Regions from separate parts of the Enterobacter hormaechei subsp. xiangfangensis genome, predicted to be linked through region 3. Evidence: predicted binding sites of a transcription regulator. Region 3 holds the regulator's gene; each other region holds the start of a gene.
The links. Region 3 encodes sigma-54, which starts transcription at its own class of promoters, with help from an activator protein. Its sites were predicted from a motif close to GTTGGCACANNTTTCGCTNT; they were not measured.

Region 1 (7,218 bases), 500 kb from region 3:
GCGATCTGCTTAACTACTTCTTCGGCGGCGGCTCGGTGAGCTTTGTGGCGTTCTCCTGCCTGGCGTTCTTCGGTTCCGCGTTCGTGAACAGCCTGAACTGGGCGCTGGTGTCCGATACCGTGGAATACGGCGAGTGGCGCACCGGCGTGCGCTCCGAGGGAACGGTCTACACCGGCTTTACCTTCTTCAGGAAGGTCTCGCAGGCGCTGGCGGGCTTCTTCCCGGGGATCATGCTCACCCAGATCGGCTATGTGCCGAACGTGGTGCAGTCCGCCGGGACGGTTGAAGGGCTGCGGCAGCTGATATTTATCTACCCGAGCCTGCTGGCGGTCATCACCATCGTGGCGATGGGCTGCTTCTACAACCTCAACGAGAAGATGTATGTGCGCATAGTGGAAGAGATCGAACTGCGCAAACGTACGGCATAAATGACGTGATTGAGCGCCCTGCGGGGCGCTTTGAGGATCGACCATGACACATAATACTGATCCGTTAACCCTGAAATTGAGCCTGCGAGAGAAGTGCGCCTACGGGATGGGTGATTTTGGCTCGAACCTGATGCTGTGTATTGGCACGCTGTATCTGCTTAAGTTTTACACGGACGAGCTGGGCATGCCCGCGTTCTACGGCGGCATCATTTTTCTGGTCGCCAAGTTCTTTACCGCGTTCACCGACATGCTGACCGGGGTGCTGCTGGATTCCCGGCGTAACATTGGCCCGAGGGGGAAGTTCAGGCCATTCATACTTTACGCCTCCGTTCCGGTGGCGCTGGTCGCGACGGCGCAGTTTATGGCCAACGACTTTAGCCTGACGGTGAAAACGGCCCTCGCCACCGTGCTCTTCATGATGTTTGGCCTCTGCTACAGCCTGATGAACTGCGCCTACGGTGCAATGGTTCCGGCCATCACCAAAAACCCGAACGAGCGCGCGCAGCTTGCGGCGTGGCGTCAAGGCGGCGCAACGGTAGGACTGTTGCTCTGCACCGTCGGCTTTATGCCGATTCAGGCGCTGTTCATCAGCCAGCCCTCACTCGGCTATCTGGTGGCCGCGCTGGTGTTCGTCACCGGGGGGCTGTTCTGCATGTGGTGGTGCTACAGCGGGGTGAAAGAACGCTACGTCGAGCTTACGCCCGATCACCATAAGCCCGGCATTCTGAAATCATTCTGCGCGATTTTCCGCAATCCGCCGCTGCTGGTGCTGTGCATCGCCAACCTCTGTACCCTCGCCGCGTTTAACATCAAGCTGGCGATTCAGGTCTATTACACCCAGTACGTGCTGAACGATCTGCATCTCCTGTCGTGGATGGGCTTTTTCAGCATGGGCTGCATTCTGATTGGCGTGTTTCTGGTGCCCGGCGCGGTGAAGCGCTTTGGCAAGAAGCCGGTCTATCTGGGCGGGCTGACGCTGTGGGCGGTGGGCGACGTGCTGAATTTTTTCTGGGGGACCAGCTCCCTGCTGTTCGTGCTGTTTTCCTGCATGGCCTTCTTCGGCACGGCGTTTGTTAATAGCCTGAACTGGGCGCTGGTGCCGGATACCGTTGATTACGGCGAGTGGAAAACCGGCATTCGCGCCGAAGGGTCGGTGTATACCGGCTATACCTTCTCGCGCAAAATCTCCGCCGCGCTCGCCGGTTTCCTGCCCGGCATCATGCTGACCCAGATTGGCTACGTTCCTCACGCCGTGCAGAGCGCGGGCACGCTGCTTGGGTTGCGTCAGCTTATTTTCCTCTGGCCGTGCGGCCTGGCAATCGTCGCCGCCGTGACCATGGGGCTATTTTATAAACTCAACGAAGCGCGCTTCGCCTTTATTATCGAGGAGATTGGAAAACGGAAGAAACAGACAGCAAATACCCCTGAGATAACCACCAACAATAAAGCGTCAGCAGTCACTTTATAACAATAAATCCGGCCACTATGTCCTTCCTGTTTATCAGGAGGGAGGCCTTTCTGTACCTGATACATGGACAAATTATGAAAAGAATCATCACCGTACTGATCGTGTCGTCTGTGTCCTGCCCGGTATTTGCCGGGGCCTACGTCGAAACGCGCGAAGCCTACAACACCGCCTCAGAGCTGCACGAAGTGATCCTGCGTGCGGGCTATAACTTCGATATGGGCGCGGGGCTGATGTTCACCAACGCTTATAACGTGGGGAAATGGGACGAACTGAAACACAGCTATAACGAAATCGAGGGGTGGTATCCGCTCTTCAAACCGACCGACAAACTGACCTTCCAGCCCGGCGGCTTAATTAATGACAGCAGCGCAGGATCAGGTGGCGCGGTTTATTTAGATACCAATTACAAATTTACGGACTGGTTTAATCTGACGTTCCGCTATCGCTATAACCATAACAATTACGATACGCCGGACTATAACGGGCAGATGGATAAGAACGACACGCATGAATTCGCCAACTACTGGAATTTCAAAGTGACGGATGCGTTTTTCTACACCTTTGAGCCGCACTTTTTCCAGCGGGTGAATGATTACCACAGCAAAAATGGCAAAGATCATCACTGGGAAATTACTAACAAGTTCAGCTATAAAATCGACAGAAACTGGCTGCCGTATCTTGAGCTACAGTGGCTGGACCGATGGAATGATTACAACCGGGAGCAGTACCGGATCCGTTTAGGGTTACGGTATTCGTTCTAATAAAAAAGCCGCTGATCGCTCAGCGGCTTTTTCGTTGCCGGGTGGCGCATGCGCTTACCCGGCCTACGGCATAACCGAATTAGTCTTCTTTCGCACCGCGCATTGCACGTTTACGATCGTTCTCAGTCAGGTGACGTTTACGGATACGAATTGACTGAGGCGTCACTTCGACCAGTTCGTCATCATCGATGAATTCCAGCGCCTGCTCCAGGGTCATCTTGATCGGTGGAACCAGAACCGTTGCTTCGTCAGTACCGGACGCACGCATGTTGGTCAGTTTCTTACCGGTCAGACAGTTTACCGTCAGGTCGTTAGAACGGCTGTGAATACCGATGATCTGGCCTTCGTAAACTTCAGCACCGTGACCCAGGAACAGCTTACCGCGATCCTGCAAACCGAACAGCGCAAACGCAACCGCTTTACCCTGACCGTTGGAGATCAGCACGCCGTTGTTACGCTGGCCCACTTCGCCCGGACGAACGTCGTCGTAGTGGCTGAAGGTGGAGTACAGCAGACCGGTACCGGAAGTCATGGTCATGAACTCAGAACGGAAGCCGATCAGGCCACGGCTTGGGATCACGTAGTCGAGACGTACGCGGCCTTTGCCATCTGGATTCATGTTTTTCAGGTCGCCTTTACGCTCACCCAGTGCCTGCATCACAGAACCCTGGTGCTGCTCTTCAACGTCCAGCGTTACGTTTTCGAACGGCTCTTGTTTACGGCCATCGATTTCGCGGAAGATAACTTTCGGACGGGAAACCGCCATCTCGAAACCTTCACGACGCATGTTCTCAATCAGAACAGACAGGTGCAGCTCACCACGACCCGAAACGCGGAATGCATCAGCGTCTTCGGTTTCTTCAACGCGCAGCGCAACGTTGTGCACCAGCTCTTTGTTCAGGCGGTCAAGGATCTGACGAGAGGTAACGAACTTACCTTCTTTACCACAGAACGGAGAAGTGTTGACGTTGAAGAACATGGATACGGTTGGTTCATCAACGGACAGGGCTGGCAGCGCTTCGACGTTCTGCGGATCGCAGATGGTGTCGGAGATGTTCAGTTCACCCAGACCGGTGATGGCGATGATGTCGCCCGCTTCAGCGATGTCGCTCTCGATACGCTCAAGACCCAGGTGAGTCAGCACTTTACCGACTTTACCGTTACGGGTTTTCCCTTCGCTATCGATGATAGTGACCTGCTGGTTAGGCTTCACTTTACCGCGCTTGATACGACCAATGCCGATTACGCCAACATAGTTGTTGTAGTCGAGCTGAGAGATCTGCATTTGCAGGGTGCCTTCCAGGTCAACGTTTGGCGCAGGAACGCGGTCAACAATCGTCTGGTACAGCGGAGTCATGTCTTCCGCCATGTCTTCGTGATCCAGACCGGCGATACCGTTCAGCGCAGACGCATAAACGATAGGGAAGTCCAGCTGTTCGTCGGTCGCGTCGAGGTTAACGAACAGGTCGAAGACCTGGTCAACAACCCAGTCAGGACGCGCGCCAGGACGGTCAACCTTGTTGATCACAACGATAGGTTTCAGGCCGTGGGCAAATGCTTTTTTGGTCACGAAGCGCGTTTGCGGCATAGGGCCATCAAATGCGTCAACCACCAGCAGCACGGAATCCACCATGGACATCACGCGCTCAACTTCACCACCGAAGTCGGCGTGCCCTGGGGTATCAACGATGTTGATACGGTAGTCATTCCATTTGATAGCGGTGTTTTTGGCGAGGATGGTAATCCCACGCTCTTTCTCCAAATCGTTGGAGTCCATCACACGCTCTTGAGTTTCGGCACGAGCATCAAACGTACCGGACTGCTGTAGCAGCTTATCAACCAGGGTAGTTTTACCATGGTCGACGTGCGCGATGATGGCGATATTACGCAATTTTTCGATCACAACTTTGCCTCAGGCATTTAGAAATAGCGCGTTATTGTACACGGATTAATCGCACTACAAAACAGGATCACAAACATCCCCCGCAAACAAGTATTGCAGAGATGCTTTGTGATCGCTTTCACGGAGCGGTAAAAGGGCACTTTAACGTAAATTGCACCAATATGGTGCTCGATGTTCACACAGAAGCACTATAATGGTGCAACAAATCCAATGTGGTGCAGCCCTTCTGCACTATGGTGCGCATGATAACGCCTTTTTGGGGTGTTTTAAAAGTTGGCACAGATTTCGCTTTACAGAAATACAGTAAAAATATGGCAGCCCAGCCGATTTGAAGACCTCGTTACCACGACGACAATGACCAATCTGGAGAGTTAAGTATGTCCGCTGAACACGTTTTGACGATGCTGAACGAACATGAAGTGAAGTTTGTTGATCTGCGCTTCACCGATACCAAAGGTAAAGAACAGCACGTCACGATCCCTGCTCATCAGGTGAACGCCGAATTCTTTGAAGAAGGCAAAATGTTTGACGGCTCCTCCATTGGCGGCTGGAAAGGCATTAACGAATCCGACATGGTTCTGATGCCAGATGCAACCACTGCGCTCATTGACCCGTTCTACGAAGAACCTACGCTGATCATCCGCTGCGATATTCTGGAACCTGGCACGCTGCAAGGCTATGACCGTGACCCACGCTCCATCGCAAAACGCGCTGAAGAGTACCTGCGCTCTACCGGCATCGCAGACACCGTTCTGTTCGGGCCAGAGCCAGAGTTCTTCCTGTTCGACGACATCCGTTTTGGTGCTTCCATTTCTGGCTCCCACGTCGCTATCGATGATATCGAAGGCGCATGGAACTCTTCCACCAAGTACGAAGGTGGTAACAAAGGTCACCGTCCGGGCGTGAAAGGCGGTTACTTCCCGGTTCCTCCGGTCGATTCTTCACAGGACATCCGTTCTACCATGTGTCTGATCATGGAAGAGATGGGCCTGGTTGTTGAAGCTCACCACCACGAAGTGGCAACGGCTGGCCAGAACGAGATCGCTACCCGCTTCAACACCATGACCAAAAAAGCGGATGAGATTCAGATCTACAAATACGTTGTACACAACGTTGCGCACCGTTTCGGTAAAACCGCGACCTTCATGCCAAAACCAATGTTTGGCGACAACGGTTCCGGCATGCACTGCCACATGTCCCTGTCCAAGAACGGCACCAACCTGTTCTCTGGTGACAAGTATGCGGGTCTGTCTGAGCAGGCGCTGCACTACATCGGCGGTGTTATCAAACACGCTAAAGCGATCAACGCCCTGGCGAACCCGACCACGAACTCCTACAAGCGTCTGGTTCCAGGCTACGAAGCACCCGTGATGCTGGCGTACTCTGCCCGTAACCGTTCTGCTTCTATCCGTATCCCGGTGGTTGCGTCTCCGAAAGCGCGTCGTATCGAAGTGCGCTTCCCGGACCCGGCGGCTAACCCATACCTGTGCTTCGCAGCACTGCTGATGGCCGGTCTGGACGGTATCAAGAACAAGATCCACCCGGGCGAAGCCATGGACAAAAACCTGTACGACCTGCCGCCAGAAGAAGCGAAAGAGATCCCACAGGTTGCCGGCTCTCTGGAAGAAGCCCTGCAAGCGCTGGACGCAGACCGCGAGTTCCTGACCGCTGGCGGCGTGTTCACCGATGAAGCTATCGACGCTTACATCGCGCTGCGTACCGAAGAAAACGACCGCGTTCGCATGACGCCGCACCCGGTTGAGTTTGAACTGTACTACAGCGTTTAATTGTTTTGTTTTACCCGGCGCATACGCGTCGGGAGTAGTTGCCGTGGAAACTTTAGCCCATCTTCGGATGGGCTTTTTTCTCCACCAACAACCTGATCTCACGCGCTTTTTACCTCTAAAACGCTATACTGCACTAAAATAGTGCAACGACTCCAGGAGACTGCTGAATGGCAACTGGCACGCTGCCCGATGCTGGGCAGATCCTCAATTCTTTGATTAACAGTATTTTGCTGGTCGACGACGAGCTGGCGGTGCATTACGCCAACCCGGCGGCGCAACAGCTGCTCGCCCAAAGCGCCCGAAAACTGTTTGGCACGCCGCTGCCGGAACTGCTGAGCTATTTCTCGCTGAATATTGGTCTGATGCAGGAGAGTTTGCAGGCGGGTCAGGGCTTCACCGATAACGAAGTGACGCTGGTGATTGACGGACGCTCGCATATTTTGTCCCTCACCGCACAGCGCCTGCCAGATGGCATGATTCTGCTGGAAATGGCGCCGATGGATAACCAACGTCGTCTCAGCCAGGAGCAGCTTCAGCATGCGCAGCAGATTGCGGCGCGCGACCTGGTGCGCGGGCTGGCCCATGAGATCAAAAACCCGCTGGGCGGCTTACGCGGTGCGGCACAGCTTTTGACCAAAGCGCTGCCTGACCCTGCCCTGGCGGAGTATACCAACGTCATTATCGAGCAGGCGGACCGTCTGCGTAATCTGGTCGATCGCCTGCTCGGGCCACAGCAGCCGGGGATGCATGTTTCAGAAAGCATTCACAAGGTCGCGGAGCGGGTGGTGAAACTCGTCTCTATGGAGCTGCCGGATAACGTCACGCTGGTGCGTGATTACGACCCAAGCCTGCCGGAGCTGGCGCACGATCC
Region 2 (7,218 bases), 1.9 Mb from region 3:
TAATAAGCCAGCCGCTCCGCCAGCAAATCCACAAACGCTTCCCGATCGATATCCACCATCACCGTGGTATTCGGCTTGTTTCCCGTTAGCGAGTAATAGTCCACCACCGTCATTCCCTGGGTATATTTCCCCTGTGTTTCCACACCAACCCAACGCTCGACCGTGGTAAACATTTCCGGCTTCAGTAGCCAGGCGATGGTGCATGGGTCATGCAGCGGGGCGCCGTGGAAGCCCCACTTCTCGGCTTTGTGATACTCCATAAAGAAATCGAGCAGCTCTGCCACGGTCGTTGCAACCGGGTTACCCACAGTACGAAATCGTTCGATGTCCTGCACCATAATTTGTGCGCGGTGGGTAACGTCCAGCCCCGCCATCACAATCGGCAGGCCCGACTGGAAGACGATTTCCGCGGCTTCCGGGTCAACGAAGATGTTGAACTCTGCTGCTGGCGTCCAGTTCCCCAGCCCCATTGCCCCGCCCATGATGACGATACGGGCGATGTTGCTGTGCAGTTCAGGATGGCTGTTCAGCAGCAGCGCAACGTTGGTCTGCGGGCCGGTCGCCACCAGCGTCACGGGCTCTGCGCTCTCACGCAGCACCTTCGCCATGAGCTCGACGGCAGTGCAGTTTTGCGGTGCGAAATCCGGCTCCGGCAGCGCCGGACCATCCAGCCCACTTTCACCGTGAACGTTATCCGCAATGATCAGCTCGCGCATCAGCGGCTTAACGGCACCACCTGCGACAGGAATATCGGTGCGTTTCAGCAGCGTCAACATGCGCAACACGTTTCGCAAGGTTTTATCCGGCGTCTGGTTTCCGGCGGAGGAGGTGACAGCTTTTACGTCCAGTTCAGGGGAAGCAAGAGCAAGGACGAGTGCGATCGCGTCATCATGACCCGGATCGCAGTCGAGAATAATTGGCTGTGCCATAGCGTTCTCCATTCTCAGCATTATTTGTGACAAGGTTAACGCTGCGATGTGACGCCGAATAGAAAAAGAGATCTAAAGCGTGAAGCAGTGCGCAATCCGCAGATTGCGCACTAAAAAGATTAATGCAGGATTTTGGCGAGGAAGTCTTTTGCACGTTCAGATTTAGGATTTGCGAAGAACTCTTCTTTTGGTGAGTCTTCAACAATTTTCCCTTCGTCCATGAAGATCACGCGGTTGGCCACTTTACGGGCGAAGCCCATTTCGTGCGTCACCACCATCATGGTCATCCCTTCGTGCGCCAGCTCCACCATGACGTCCAGCACTTCGTTGATCATCTCAGGATCGAGCGCGGACGTCGGCTCATCAAACAGCATAGCCACCGGATCCATGCACAGCGCACGCGCGATTGCCACACGCTGCTGTTGGCCGCCCGAAAGCTGCGCCGGGAACTTATCCGCATGTGCAGACAGCCCGACGCGTTCCAGCAACTTCAGGCCCTTTTCGCGCGCCGCTTTTTTGTCGCGCTTCAGCACTTTCACCTGCGCCAGCGTCAGGTTCTCAATGATGGAGAGGTGAGGGAACAGCTCAAAATGCTGGAACACCATCCCTACGTGGGAGCGAAGCTGGGCAAGGTTGGTTTTGCGGTCATTCACTTTGGTGCCGTTAACGACAATCTCGCCCTGCTGGACAGGTTCCAGCCCATTAACGGTTTTGATAAGCGTGGACTTACCGGAACCGGACGGACCGCATACCACCACCACATCGCCTTTTTTCACTTCTGTTGAGCAGTCGGTCAGCACCTGAAAGTGCCCATACCATTTAGAAACATTTTTCAGGGAAATCATTATACCGTCCTTTTCTTCAGCCAGCTGACCAACAGCGATGCGCTTAAACTAATCACAAAATAGACCCCGCCCGCGAAGAGGATCATCTCAACCTGCGTTCCGTCACGTTCGCCAATGGTGGAGGCGGTACGGAAGAAGTCTGCCAGACTCAGCACGTAGACCAGGGAGGTATCCTGGAACAGGACGATGCCCTGCGTCAGCAGCAGCGGAACCATGGCGCGAAACGCCTGCGGCAGAATAATGAGCTTCATAGACTGCCAGTGCGTCATACCGAGCGCCAGCGCAGCGCTGGACTGCCCGCGCGAGATACTCTGAATACCGGCGCGGATGATCTCTGAGTAGTAGGCGGCTTCAAACATGGAAAACGCCACCATGGCAGAGATCAGGCGGATATCGGTCTTTGGCGACAGTCCCAGTACGTTCTGTAAAAAGCCGGGAACAATCAGATAAAACCACAGCAGCACCATGACCAGTGGAATGGAGCGGAACACGTTAACGTAAGCCGTGGCAAACCAGGCGAGCGGCTTAAAGCTCGACAGGCGCATCACTGCCAGCAGGGTGCCCCAGACAATACCGACGATAATGGCGATAACGGTGATCTTTAAGGTGATTGCCAGTCCATCCAGCAGATAGGGCATGGAGGGAACAATGGAACTCCAGTCAAAATCGTACATTTATTTGCCCCCCAGATTGCCCGGCAGGCGTACTTTGCGTTCAACCAGGTTCATCACCAGCATGATGAATGCGTTAATCAGAACATAGGCGAGCGTGATCGCCGTGAAGGATTCCCATGCGTGAGCGGAATAATCCAGCAGTTTGCCCGCCTGCGCCGCCATATCTACCAGACCAATGGTTGAGGCGATAGCCGAGTTTTTTACCAGGTTCATCATCTCGGAGGTCATCGGCGGAACGATGACGCGGTAAGCGTTCGGCAGCAGTACGTAACGGTAGGCCTGAGGCAGAGTCAGGCCCATCGCCAGTGCCGCATTCTTTTGCCCGCGCGGCAGTGACTGTATGGCGGCACGTACCTGCTCGCAGACGCGCGCAGCGGTGAACAGCCCCAGACACAGCATAGAGGAGACAAAAAATTGTACGTTAGGATCCAGCTCGGCCTTAAACCACATGCCGAGATCTTCCGGCAGCAGTTCCGGGATCACCAGATACCAGGTAAAGAACTGCACGATCAGCGGAACGTTACGGAACAGTTCCACATAGAGCGTGCCAATTGAAGAGAGAAAACGGTTAGGGACGGTACGCAGAATACCGAACAGCGAACCGACAAGAAACGCGATAATCCACGCCGTTATCGATAACGCAACGGTAACCTGAAAGCCGCTCCACAGCCAGCCGAGATAGGTGGTGTTGCCGAACGGGGCTTGTTGCAGAAAGATGCCCCAGTTCCAGTCAATTGACATAGTAAACTCCAGAAAAAAAAGGGTAGCAGCGCTACCCTCGAAGATTGGTGAGAAGCTCAATTTTTGCGCTGAGTGGGGAACGACCACTCAACGTATAGTCTGTCCATGCTTCCCGACAATCGAGAGGGCAGGAGATCCCGCCCCTGTCGTTCTAATTAGTTAAGAGCTTTGTCGTTTGGTGATTTGAACAGCGCTTTCATGTCGTCAGACAGTTCAAAGTTCATGTTCAGGTTTTTTGGTGGAATTGGGTTCTTGAACCATTTGTCGAACCATTTTGCCGCTTCGCCGGAGGTTTGCGCCTGAGCGATGGTGTCATCGATCAGTTTCTTGAAGTCCTCGTCACCTTTACGCAGCATACAGCCGTAGGCTTCTTTCGACTGGGCGGTACCGACGATTTCCCAGTTGTCTGGTTTCTTCGCCTTGGCGCGCTCGCCTGCCAGCAGAGCGTCATCCATCATAAACGCGACGGCACGGCCGCTTTCCAGGGTACGGAAGGAGTCGCCATGGTCTTTCGCGCTGATGATGCGCATGTCCATTTTCTTTTCTTCGTTCAGCTTGTGCAGCAGCACTTCGGACGTGGTACCGGAGGTCACGACAACCGCTTTGCCTTTCAGGTCAGCAAAATCTTTGATGTCGCCGCCTTTCTTCGTCAGCAGGCGGGTGCCCACAACGAAGATGGTGTCCGAGAAAGCGGCCTGTTTCTGACGCTCAAGGTTGTTGGTGGTTGAGCCACATTCAAAATCAAATGTGCCGTTTTGCAGCAGAGGAATACGGTTCTGTGAAGTGATGGGGATCAGCTTCACTTGCAGGTCAGGTTTGTTCAGCTTTTTCTTCACGGCTTCAACGATGGCGTTGGAGTAATCCTGTGAATAGCCCACGACTTTTTGCGTGTTGTCGTAGTAAGAGAACGGGACAGAAGATTCACGGTGGCCGACCACGATCACGCCGTTTTTGGCAATCTTGTCGAGAGTGCTTCCTGCTGCCGGAGCGTCTTCAGCGTGGACAACCCCCGCAGACATTCCCATAACCAGCATTGCTGTGGCCAGTTTACGTAATTGCATACCCAACTCCTTTCTTATCAGCGCCAGTGACGCATAGATACCCATTGTGATGTTGTTATATCTCGCGCAATGCGAGTGCAGTGTTATGCAAGCTTGTTAACATTTAGTCTGGCTTAATGTAAAGATTTTGCTGCGTTATTGTTTATTTTTGCGAAGCGCGCCGCACCATTCAGAGGCAAAATCCCTCGTTGCACCATTTCGGTGCTACCGATGATCTACGCTGGTGCGACAAGGTTGCACGTTAAGCCAGACAGCGTTGATGTAATTAAACAAAGCAACAGGCGTGCCAGAATTGAAGTTTGGGAGGAAATTGTCGGGTGGCGCCGGCGCCGGAGAGCAGGCCGGGTAAGGCGTAGCCGCCACCCGGCAATAGAAGGTAAGGTTATTTACGACGCTGACGCAGGCTCATCAGCACTGCGCCAAAGCCGAACAGCACGGTCAAAATCCACAGCGGCCAGTTCCCGGTGCGCGCGTAAGGGGTGAGCCCGGTAGTTGGCGTGACGTTAGTAGTCAGCACCTCACGGGTAAATTGCGGGATCATGGCCTGGATTTCACCCTGCGGACCAATCACGGCGGTAATGCCGTTATTGGTGCTGCGCAGCAACGGACGCGCCAGCTCCAGAGAACGCATTCGCGCCATCTGGAAGTGCTGCCACGGACCAATCGATTTACCGAACCACGCATCGTTTGAGATGGTCAGCAGATAGTCGGTGTCCGGGCGGAAATTATCGCGCACCTGCTCGCCGAGGATAATCTCGTAGCAAATGGCGGCCGTCAGGGCAAAACCGTGCGCATGCAGCTGCGGCTGAACGTAAGGGCCCCGGCTGAATGAGGACATCGGCAAATCAAAGAACGGTGCCAGTGGGCGCAGAATAGACTCCAGCGGAACAAATTCGCCAAACGGTACAAGGTGGTTTTTGTTGTAACGATTGGTGGAGGTATAGCTGTATTCGCTGCCCTTACCGAGCGTAATGATCGTGTTGTACGTGTCATAGCGGTTCTGCTGATTGAGACGCGCATCCACAATTCCGGTGATCAGCGTACTGCCGCGTGCGCGCAGCAGATCGTCCATCATCTTCAGGAAGGGCTGCTGATTGATCTCCAGGTCTGGGATCGCAGACTCAGGCCAGATGATGAGCTGCGATTTGCCCATCACCTTTTCAGTGGCGTTGGCGTAGATTTTCAGCGTGTTCAGCAGCTGATTCTCATCCCATTTCAGGGACTGCGGGATATCGCCCTGGACCAGAGAAACCTGCGTGGCGCGCGCGGGCTCCAGCGTAAACCACTGGATATAACGCAGCGGGAAGGGCAGGGCAAACAGGATTAACGCGGCAACCAGCGGCTTCCAGTTACGTGTCACCAGGGCCAGCACCAGCAGGCCGCTGACGATCATCAACAGGAAGTTGATGGCTTCCACGCCCATGACCGGGGCCAGGCCTTTCAGCGGGCCGTCTACCTGGCTATAGCCGAACTGCAACCACGGGAAGCCGGTCAGTACCCAGCCGCGCAGAAATTCGGTGATTTGCCAGACAACGGGTGCCGCTATCGCCACGCGCAGCCAGGTCGTTTTTGGCCACAGGCGAGACAGGATGCCCGCGAACAGGCCAGTGTAGAGCGAAAGATAGGCGGCGAGCAGCACAACCAGGAAGACGTTAACCGGCCCCGGCATTCCGCCAAATTGCGCGATACTGACGTAGACCCAGTTGATACCAGAGCCAAACAGTCCCAGCCCCCAGAAGTAGCCGATGGCCGCGGCCTGTACCGGACGACGGTTCAGGGTAAGCCCCTGTAGCCCCATCAGGGAGAGAATAGCGGCTGGCCAGATATCGTAAGGAGAAAAAGCCAGCGTACCGCTGGCTCCGAGTAACAGCGCCAGCAGCAAACGGACGCGCTGGCGTTCAAAGAGTGGGGCAAATGCCATTTACATTAATCTTCCAGTTTTGGCACCGGTGAGTCGTCCGGCATTCTGACGTGAACCTGAATAATACGTCGGCTGTCAGCCATTGCGACCTTGAACTGGTAACCATCGATGTCAACGGTTTCACCGCGGGCCGGAAGATGGCCGAAGGCCTGCATCACCAGACCACCAATGGTGTCCACTTCTTCATCGCTGAAGCTGGTGCCAAAGGTATCGTTGAAGTCTTCAATGGAGGCCAGCGCGCGCACGGTCCAGGTGTGGCGGCTCAGCTGACGGAAGTCGATATCCTCTTCTTCGTCATACTCGTCTTCGATTTCGCCCACGATCAGCTCAAGGATGTCTTCGATTGTGACCAGACCGGAAACGCCACCAAATTCATCAATAACAATCGCCATGTGATAGCGCTGGGAGCGAAACTCCTTCAGCATCCGATCCACACGCTTACTTTCCGGCACAACCACGGCCGGGCGTAACACCTTTTCCATACTGAAGGCTTCGGCATCGCTGCGCATAAACGGCAGCAGATCTTTCGCCATCAAAATCCCTTCAATGTGATCTTTATCTTCGCTGATGACCGGGAAACGTGAGTGAGCCGATTCGATAATCACATCGAGGCACTCGTCCAGCGTCTGGTTGCGTTTCAGGGTAATCATCTGCGAGCGGGGGATCATGATGTCGCGGACGCGCTGGTCGGCGATGTCCATCACCCCTTCGAGCATTTCGCGCGTATCTTCGTCGATAAGGTCGTTCTGCCCGGAATCACGAATCAGCTCCAGCAGTTCATCACGGTTTTTCGGTTCGCCGTGGAAAAGCTGGTTCAGAATGAGGGAGAAAAATCCCTTTTTAGTGGTTGTCGTGTCGCTACTGTGTGAATTGTCGTCGCTCATGGCGTTTGTTAAGGGTTCTCTTGTTAGTTCAACGTTAACCGCCGCGCTATGTCCCTGCGCGGCGGCATGGTAGTCAGTGACTGACTATTCTTTCTCGGCAATGTACGGATCCTCATAGCCCAGAGCAAGCATTATCTCTGTCTCGAGGGATTCCATCTCTTCC
Region 3 (7,218 bases):
CACGCGCGGATCGCCATTCTCCTGCAACGCCTGGGCGCTGCCGTGGGCGACGATCTTTTTGTCAGCCACAATATAGGCGTAATCAGCAATGCTCAGCACTTCCGGCACGTCGTGGGAAACCACCACGCAGGTGACGCCAAGGGCGCTGTTCAGCTCCGAAATTAACTTCACCAGCACGCCCATGGTGATGGGGTCCTGCCCGACGAACGGTTCATCGAACATGATTAAATCGGGTTCCAGGGCAATAGCACGCGCCAGCGCGGCGCGGCGCGCCATCCCACCCGAGAGTTCGGACGGCATGAGTTTCGCAGCCCCCCGCAGCCCCACGGCTTCAAGCTTCATCATCACCGTGCTGTGCAACAGCGCAGGAGGAAGATGGGTGTGCTCACGCAGCGGATAGGCCACGTTGTCAAAAACGTTCATATCGGTGAACAGCGCACCCGACTGAAAGAGCATGCTCATCCGTTTGCGAACCGTGTAGAGGCGCGAGCGAGACATCGCCGGGACGTTTTCGCCGTCGAAGAGAATTTCGCCGCTGTCAGGGGGGATTTGCCCGCCGATAAGACGCAGCAACGTGGTTTTACCGATCCCTGACGGCCCCATGATGGCGGTGATTTTACCGCGCGGCACGGTCAGCGAAATATCATCAAATATTAACCGGTTGCCGCGAGAAAAACTGACGCCCCGGACATCGACTATATTCGCCATCGTTTGGCTCATTTATGGTTCCTTACTTACCTTGCTTCACGGCTGGCATGAAGCGTAAATCAGCCCTAAACCCCGCATTTTTACAGAATATTCACTATTGGGGTTAGCGAAAGCTGGCATTTGTTTTACTTTTCCGGCGCATAAAGTCAAAATTAGGAATTCGTCACGTCTCAGACTTCATCTGGCGCTAAAATTCGTGCGCAGTGGACCAGCGAGTATACCTGAAGAAAGGACTTTTGATGCTTTTAGCAACAGCACTGTTAATAATTGGTTTACTGTTGGTGGTCTACAGTGCTGACCGTTTGGTCTTTGCCGCATCCATTCTCTGTCGACTCATTGGCATGCCGCCCATCATTATCGGCATGACGGTGGTCAGTGTAGGCACATCGCTTCCTGAAATCATCGTTTCTGTTTCAGCCTCGTTGCATGGCCAGGTTGACCTCGCTATCGGCACCGCGATTGGCTCTAACATCGTCAATATCTTGCTGATTTTAGGCTTAGCCGCATTACTGCATCCATTTCGCGTACATTCCGATGTTTTGCGTCGTGAATTGCCGCTAATGTTAGTCGTCAGTCTGCTGGCGGGCTATGTGCTTTATGACGGGGTGCTGAGCGTCGGTGACGGTATATTCCTGCTCGCCCTGGCCGTGATCTGGTTGCTTTACAGCGTGAAGATCGCACGTCTGGCGGAAAAACAGGGTAACGATAGCCTCACGCGTGAGCACCTCGCCGAGCTGCCCCGGGAAGGGACCTTACCCGTCGCCCTGCTGTGGCTGGGCGTCGCGCTGATTATCATGCCAATGGCCACGCGGATGGTGGTCGATAACGCGACGGTGCTGGCGAACGCGTTTGCGATGAGCGAACTGACAATCGGTCTGACGGTCATCGCTATCGGCACCAGCCTGCCAGAGCTGGCTACCGCCATCGCCGGGGCGCGTAAAGGGGAAGATGATATCGCCATCGGCAATATCATTGGCTCGAATATTTTCAATATCGTGATCGTGACGGGGCTGCCGGCGTTAATTTCGCCGGGACCGTTTAACCCTATGGTTTTCACGCGCGATTACGGTGTGATGCTGCTGGTCAGCGTGATTTTCGCCCTGCTCTGCTGGCGGCGAAAAGAGCAGATCGGCAAAGGCGCGGGCGCGCTGCTGACGGGTGGATTTATCGTATGGCTGGCGATGCTGTACTGGCTCTCGCCACTTCTCTCTGGGTAAACGGAAACGCATTATGTCGCAAATAGAATTGCAGCCGGGTTTTGACTTTCAGAAAGCAGGCAAAGACGTTCTGGAGATTGAACGTGAAGGTCTGGCGCAGTTAGATCAGTACATTAATCAGGATTTTAGTCTGGCCTGTGAGAAGATGTTCTACTGCGCCGGTAAAGTCGTGGTGATGGGGATGGGCAAATCCGGCCATATCGGGCGCAAAATGGCGGCGACCTTTGCCAGTACCGGCACGTCGTCATTCTTCGTTCATCCCGGTGAAGCCGCGCACGGTGACCTCGGCATGGTTACGCCGCAGGACGTGGTTATTGCGCTGTCCAACTCCGGGGAATCGAATGAAATCCTGGCGTTGATCCCGGTGCTGAAGCGTCTGCACGTACCGCTGATTTGCATGACCAGCCGCCCGGAAAGCAGCATGGCGCGCGCGGCGGATATTCACCTGTGCGTGAAGGTGCCTAAAGAAGCCTGCCCGCTGGGGCTGGCGCCGACCTCCAGCACAACCGCCGCGCTGGTGATGGGCGATGCCCTTGCCGTTGCGCTGCTGGAAGCCCGCGGTTTTACGCCAGAAGATTTCGCCCTGTCTCACCCCGGCGGCGCGCTCGGGCGCAAACTGCTGCTGCGGGTTAACGATATTATGCACACCGGGGATGAGATCCCGCACGTCAGCAAAGAGGCCTCTTTGCGCGACGCGTTACTGGAGATCACCCGTAAAAACCTGGGCATGACGGTTATCTGCGACGATCTGATGAAGATTCAGGGCATTTTCACCGACGGCGACCTGCGCCGGGTATTCGATATGGGTGTGGATGTCCGAACGCTGGGCATCGCTGATGTAATGACACCAGGAGGGATCCGCGTCCGTCCGGGTACGCTGGCGGTAGATGTACTGAACCTGATGCAGTCCCGTCATATTACCTCAGTGATGGTTGCCGATGGCGACCAACTGCTGGGTGTGGTACATATGCATGATCTGCTGCGCGCTGGCGTAGTGTAATGAAGGATAAGACAATGAGTAATGCGGGTGCATCCCTTGCAACCTGTTATGGCCCGGTGAGCGCCCACATGATGTCAAAGGCGGAAAATATCCGCCTGCTGATCCTCGATGTGGATGGTGTGCTCTCCGACGGTCTGATTTATATGGGCAATAACGGCGAAGAGCTGAAAGCCTTTAACGTTCGCGACGGTTACGGTATCCGCTGTGCGCTCACGTCCGGTATTGAAGTTGCAATCATCACCGGGCGGAAAGCTAAACTGGTAGAAGATCGGTGTGAAACGCTGGGCATTACGCATCTCTATCAGGGACAGTCTGATAAGATGGTAGCCTTCCGGGATTTGCTGGGAAAACTGGCCATTGCGCCAGAGAATGTGGCATACGTCGGGGATGATTTGATCGACTGGCCAGTCATGGCGGAGGTGGGTCTGAGCATCGCCGTGGCTGACGCGCACCCGCTGCTGATCCCGCGTGCTGATTACGTTACCCATATTCACGGTGGCCGTGGCGCCGTCCGTGAAGTCTGCGATCTGCTTCTGCTGGCGCAGGGCAAGCTTGATGAGGCGAAAGGGCAATCGATATGAGTAAAACCAGACGTTGGGTTATCATTCTGCTTGCGCTTGTCGCCCTGATACTGATTGGCGTAAATCTCGCTGACCGCGATGATACGCAAGCGGAAGTGGTTAACACGAGCGACCCGACCTATAAAAGCGATCACAGCGACACCGTGGTCTATAGCCCGGAAGGTGCGCTGAACTATCGCCTCGTTGCTCAGCATGTAGAATATTTTTCAGATGACGGCACCTCGTGGTTTACCCAGCCGGTCCTGACCACCTTTGATACGGACAAAGTGCCGACGTGGTCAATCAAGTCTGACCGGGCAAAACTGACAAATGACCGTATGCTTTACCTGTATGGTCACGTTGAAGTCAACGCCCTGACCGCTGACGCGCAACTGCGAAAAATTACGACGGATAACGCCCAGATCAACCTGGTCACCCAGGATGTCACGTCGCAGGATTTAGTCACCCTGTATGGCACAACATTTAATTCCAGCGGTTTAAGAATGCGCGGGAACTTACGCAGCAAAAACGCCGAGCTGATTGAAAAGGTTAGAACCTCCTATGAAATTCAAAACAAACAAACTCAGCCTTAAAGTTGTTATCGCCAGCGCGCTGCTGGCGGCCAGTCTTCCCGCGCTTGCTGTGACTGGCGACACCGAACAGCCGATTCATATTGAATCCGATACCCAGTCTCTGGATATGCAGGGTAACGTCGTCACCTTTACCGGCAACGTCGTTGTGACCCAGGGCACCATCAAAATCAACGCCGACAAAGTGGTCGTTACCCGTCCGGGCGGCGAGCAGGGGAAAGAGATTATCGATGGTTATGGCAACCCGGCCACCTTCTACCAGATGCAGGACAACGGCAAGCCGGTGAAAGGCCATGCCTCGCATATGCACTATGAACTGGCGAAGGATCTGGTCATCCTGACCGGTAATGCTTACCTGGAACAGCTGGACAGCAATATCAAAGGCGACAAGATCACTTATCTGGTGAAAGAGCAGAAAATGCAGGCCTCCAGCGAAAAAGGCAAACGCGTCACGACCGTGCTTGTGCCTTCGCAGTTGCAGGACAAGAACAACGGTCAGGCTCCGGCAAAGAAAAAGAGTAACTAATTCGTTATGGCAACTTTAACTGCAAAAAACCTCGCGAAAGCGTATAAGGGCCGCCGCGTCGTCGAAGATGTCAGTCTGACCGTCAACTCCGGCGAAATCGTGGGTTTGCTTGGCCCTAACGGCGCGGGTAAAACTACGACCTTCTACATGGTAGTGGGCATCGTCCCGCGTGACGCCGGCAACATCATTATCGATGATGAAGATATCAGCCTGCTGCCGCTGCATGCCCGCGCGCGTCGTGGCATCGGCTATCTGCCGCAGGAAGCGTCTATCTTCCGCCGCTTAAGCGTGTTCGACAACCTGATGGCCGTGCTCCAGATCCGTGACGATCTGACCAGCGAGCAGCGCACTGACCGTGCGAACGAGCTGATGGAAGAGTTTCATATTGAACACCTTCGCGACAGCCTCGGTCAGGCGCTGTCCGGTGGTGAACGCCGCCGCGTTGAGATTGCGCGCGCGCTGGCAGCAAACCCGAAATTTATCCTGCTGGATGAACCGTTTGCGGGCGTTGACCCCATCTCCGTTATCGATATCAAACGTATCATTGAACACCTGCGCGACAGCGGGCTTGGCGTACTGATCACGGACCACAACGTTCGTGAAACGCTGGCGGTGTGTGAGCGCGCCTACATAGTGAGCCAGGGCCATCTGATTGCCCACGGTACGCCGCAGCAAATCCTCGAGGATGAGCATGTTAAGCGCGTGTACCTTGGGGAAGACTTCAGACTCTGATAGGGTAGAGGTTAAGTCACGCCGAACCGGAGAAAAACGCTCTGAACATGAAGCAAGGTTTGCAATTACGGCTCAGCCAGCAACTGGCCATGACGCCGCAGCTCCAGCAGGCAATCCGTCTGTTGCAGCTGTCCACGTTAGAACTCCAGCAGGAGCTCCAGCAGGCGCTGGACAGCAATCCGCTGCTGGAGCAGACCGATCTTCATGACGAGGTAGACGCCCAGCAGACGCAGGACACAGAAACGCTCGACTCCGTAGATGCACTCGAACAGAAAGAGATGCCGGACGAACTGCCGCTGGATGCCAGCTGGGATGAAATCTACACCGCGGGTACCCCTTCCGGGACGCGTGCAGACTACCAGGACGATGAACTCCCGGTCTACCAGGGCGAAACTACCCAATCGCTTCAGGACTACCTGATGTGGCAGGTGGAGCTGACGCCTTTCTCCGATACCGATCGCGCCATTGCCACCTCGATTGTCGATGCCGTTGACGACACGGGCTATTTGACCGTGACGCTGGACGAGATTCTTGAAAGCATCGGCGATGACGAGATTGAACTGGAAGAGATCGAAGCCGTCCTGAAACGCGTTCAGCGTTTCGACCCGATTGGCGTCGCCGCGAAAGATCTGCGTGACTGCCTTCTGATCCAGCTTTCGCAGTTTGCTAAAGAGACACCGTGGATTGACGAAGCCCGGCTCATCATCAGCGATCATCTGGATCTGCTGGCGAACCACGACTTCCGCACCCTGATGCGCGTCACGCGCCTGAAAGAAGAGGTGCTGAAGGAAGCGGTGAATCTGATCCAGTCACTCGATCCGCGTCCGGGGCAGTCGATTCAGACCAGCGAACCGGAATATGTCATTCCCGATGTGCTGGTGAGAAAACACAATGGCCGCTGGGTCGTTGAACTGAACGCCGACAGCATTCCTCGCCTGCAAATCAACCAGCAATACGCCTCCATGTGCACCAGCGCCCGTAACGACGCTGATAATCAATACATTCGCAGCAACCTTCAGGAAGCACGCTGGTTGATTAAGAGTCTGGAGAGCCGTAATGACACGCTGCTGCGCGTCAGCCGCTGTATTGTCGAACAGCAGCAGGCATTCTTTGAGCAGGGCGAAGAGTTTATGAAACCGATGGTGCTGGCGGACATAGCCCAGGCCGTCGAGATGCATGAATCAACCATTTCCCGCGTGACCACGCAGAAGTATCTGCACAGCCCACGCGGTATTTTTGAGCTTAAGTATTTCTTCTCCAGCCACGTGAACACCGAAGGCGGCGGCGAAGCCTCGTCGACGGCCATTCGCGCACTGGTGAAGAAGTTGATCGCCGCGGAGAACCCCGCGAAGCCACTCAGTGACAGTAAGTTAACCACCATGCTGTCCGATCAGGGTATTATGGTGGCACGTCGTACTGTCGCGAAGTATCGAGAGTCTTTATCCATTCCGCCGTCTAACCAGCGTAAACAACTGGTTTGACACAACCGATAAGGAAGACACTATGCAGCTCAATATCACCGGACATAACGTCGAGATTACTGAGGCTTTACGCGATTTTGTAAACACTAAGTTTGCGAAACTCGAGCAGTATTTCGAGAGGATCAACCAGGTCTATGTTGTGTTGAAAGTGGAGAAAGTGACGCATATCTCGGATGCGACCCTGCACGTCAACGGAGGGGAACTCCATGCCAGTGCGGAAGGGCAAGACATGTACGCGGCTATCGACGGCTTGATTGATAAGCTTGCGAGACAGCTCAATAAACATAAAGATAAACTGAAACAACACTAATTGTCCGGGCAGTTAACGGGTGCAGGACGGCCTGTTGTGAAACACAACAGGCCATTTGTACAGTTAGCGCTTAGGTGAAATTATGATAAACAAC

Region 1: glnA (glutamate--ammonia ligase) is a predicted target of sigma-54. The motif match lies at 4,833-4,852, and genes of this name have one in related genera.
Region 2: BFV63_RS06155 (amino acid ABC transporter substrate-binding protein) is a predicted target of sigma-54. The motif match lies at 4,522-4,541, and genes of this name have one in related genera.

What each region holds. Positions count from the first base shown of each region.
Region 1 covers NZ_CP017183.1:4,586,347-4,593,564, forward strand. Annotated here, with positions in the region: gene BFV63_RS21905 (MFS transporter) at 1-428, shown strand, start outside; gene BFV63_RS21910 (MFS transporter) at 472-1,896, shown strand; gene ompL (porin OmpL) at 1,971-2,657, shown strand; gene typA (ribosome-dependent GTPase TypA) at 2,737-4,560, opposite strand; gene glnA (glutamate--ammonia ligase) at 4,938-6,347, shown strand; gene glnL (nitrogen regulation protein NR(II)) at 6,515-7,218, shown strand, end outside.
Region 2 covers NZ_CP017183.1:1,305,385-1,312,602, forward strand. Annotated here, with positions in the region: gene rihA (pyrimidine-specific ribonucleoside hydrolase RihA) at 1-929, opposite strand, end outside; gene BFV63_RS06140 (amino acid ABC transporter ATP-binding protein) at 1,049-1,774, opposite strand; gene gltK (glutamate/aspartate ABC transporter permease GltK) at 1,774-2,448, opposite strand; gene gltJ (glutamate/aspartate ABC transporter permease GltJ) at 2,449-3,189, opposite strand; gene BFV63_RS06155 (amino acid ABC transporter substrate-binding protein) at 3,345-4,250, opposite strand; gene lnt (apolipoprotein N-acyltransferase) at 4,633-6,171, opposite strand; gene corC (CNNM family magnesium/cobalt transport protein CorC) at 6,177-7,055, opposite strand; gene ybeY (rRNA maturation RNase YbeY) at 7,140-7,218, opposite strand, start outside.
Region 3 covers NZ_CP017183.1:4,089,477-4,096,694, forward strand. Annotated here, with positions in the region: gene mlaF (phospholipid ABC transporter ATP-binding protein MlaF) at 1-720, opposite strand, end outside; gene BFV63_RS19525 (calcium/sodium antiporter) at 948-1,925, shown strand; gene kdsD (arabinose-5-phosphate isomerase KdsD) at 1,939-2,925, shown strand; gene kdsC (3-deoxy-manno-octulosonate-8-phosphatase KdsC) at 2,940-3,506, shown strand; gene lptC (LPS export ABC transporter periplasmic protein LptC) at 3,503-4,078, shown strand; gene lptA (lipopolysaccharide ABC transporter substrate-binding protein LptA) at 4,047-4,601, shown strand; gene lptB (LPS export ABC transporter ATP-binding protein) at 4,608-5,333, shown strand; gene rpoN (RNA polymerase factor sigma-54) at 5,381-6,814, shown strand; gene hpf (ribosome hibernation promoting factor) at 6,837-7,124, shown strand; gene ptsN (PTS IIA-like nitrogen regulatory protein PtsN) at 7,207-7,218, shown strand, end outside.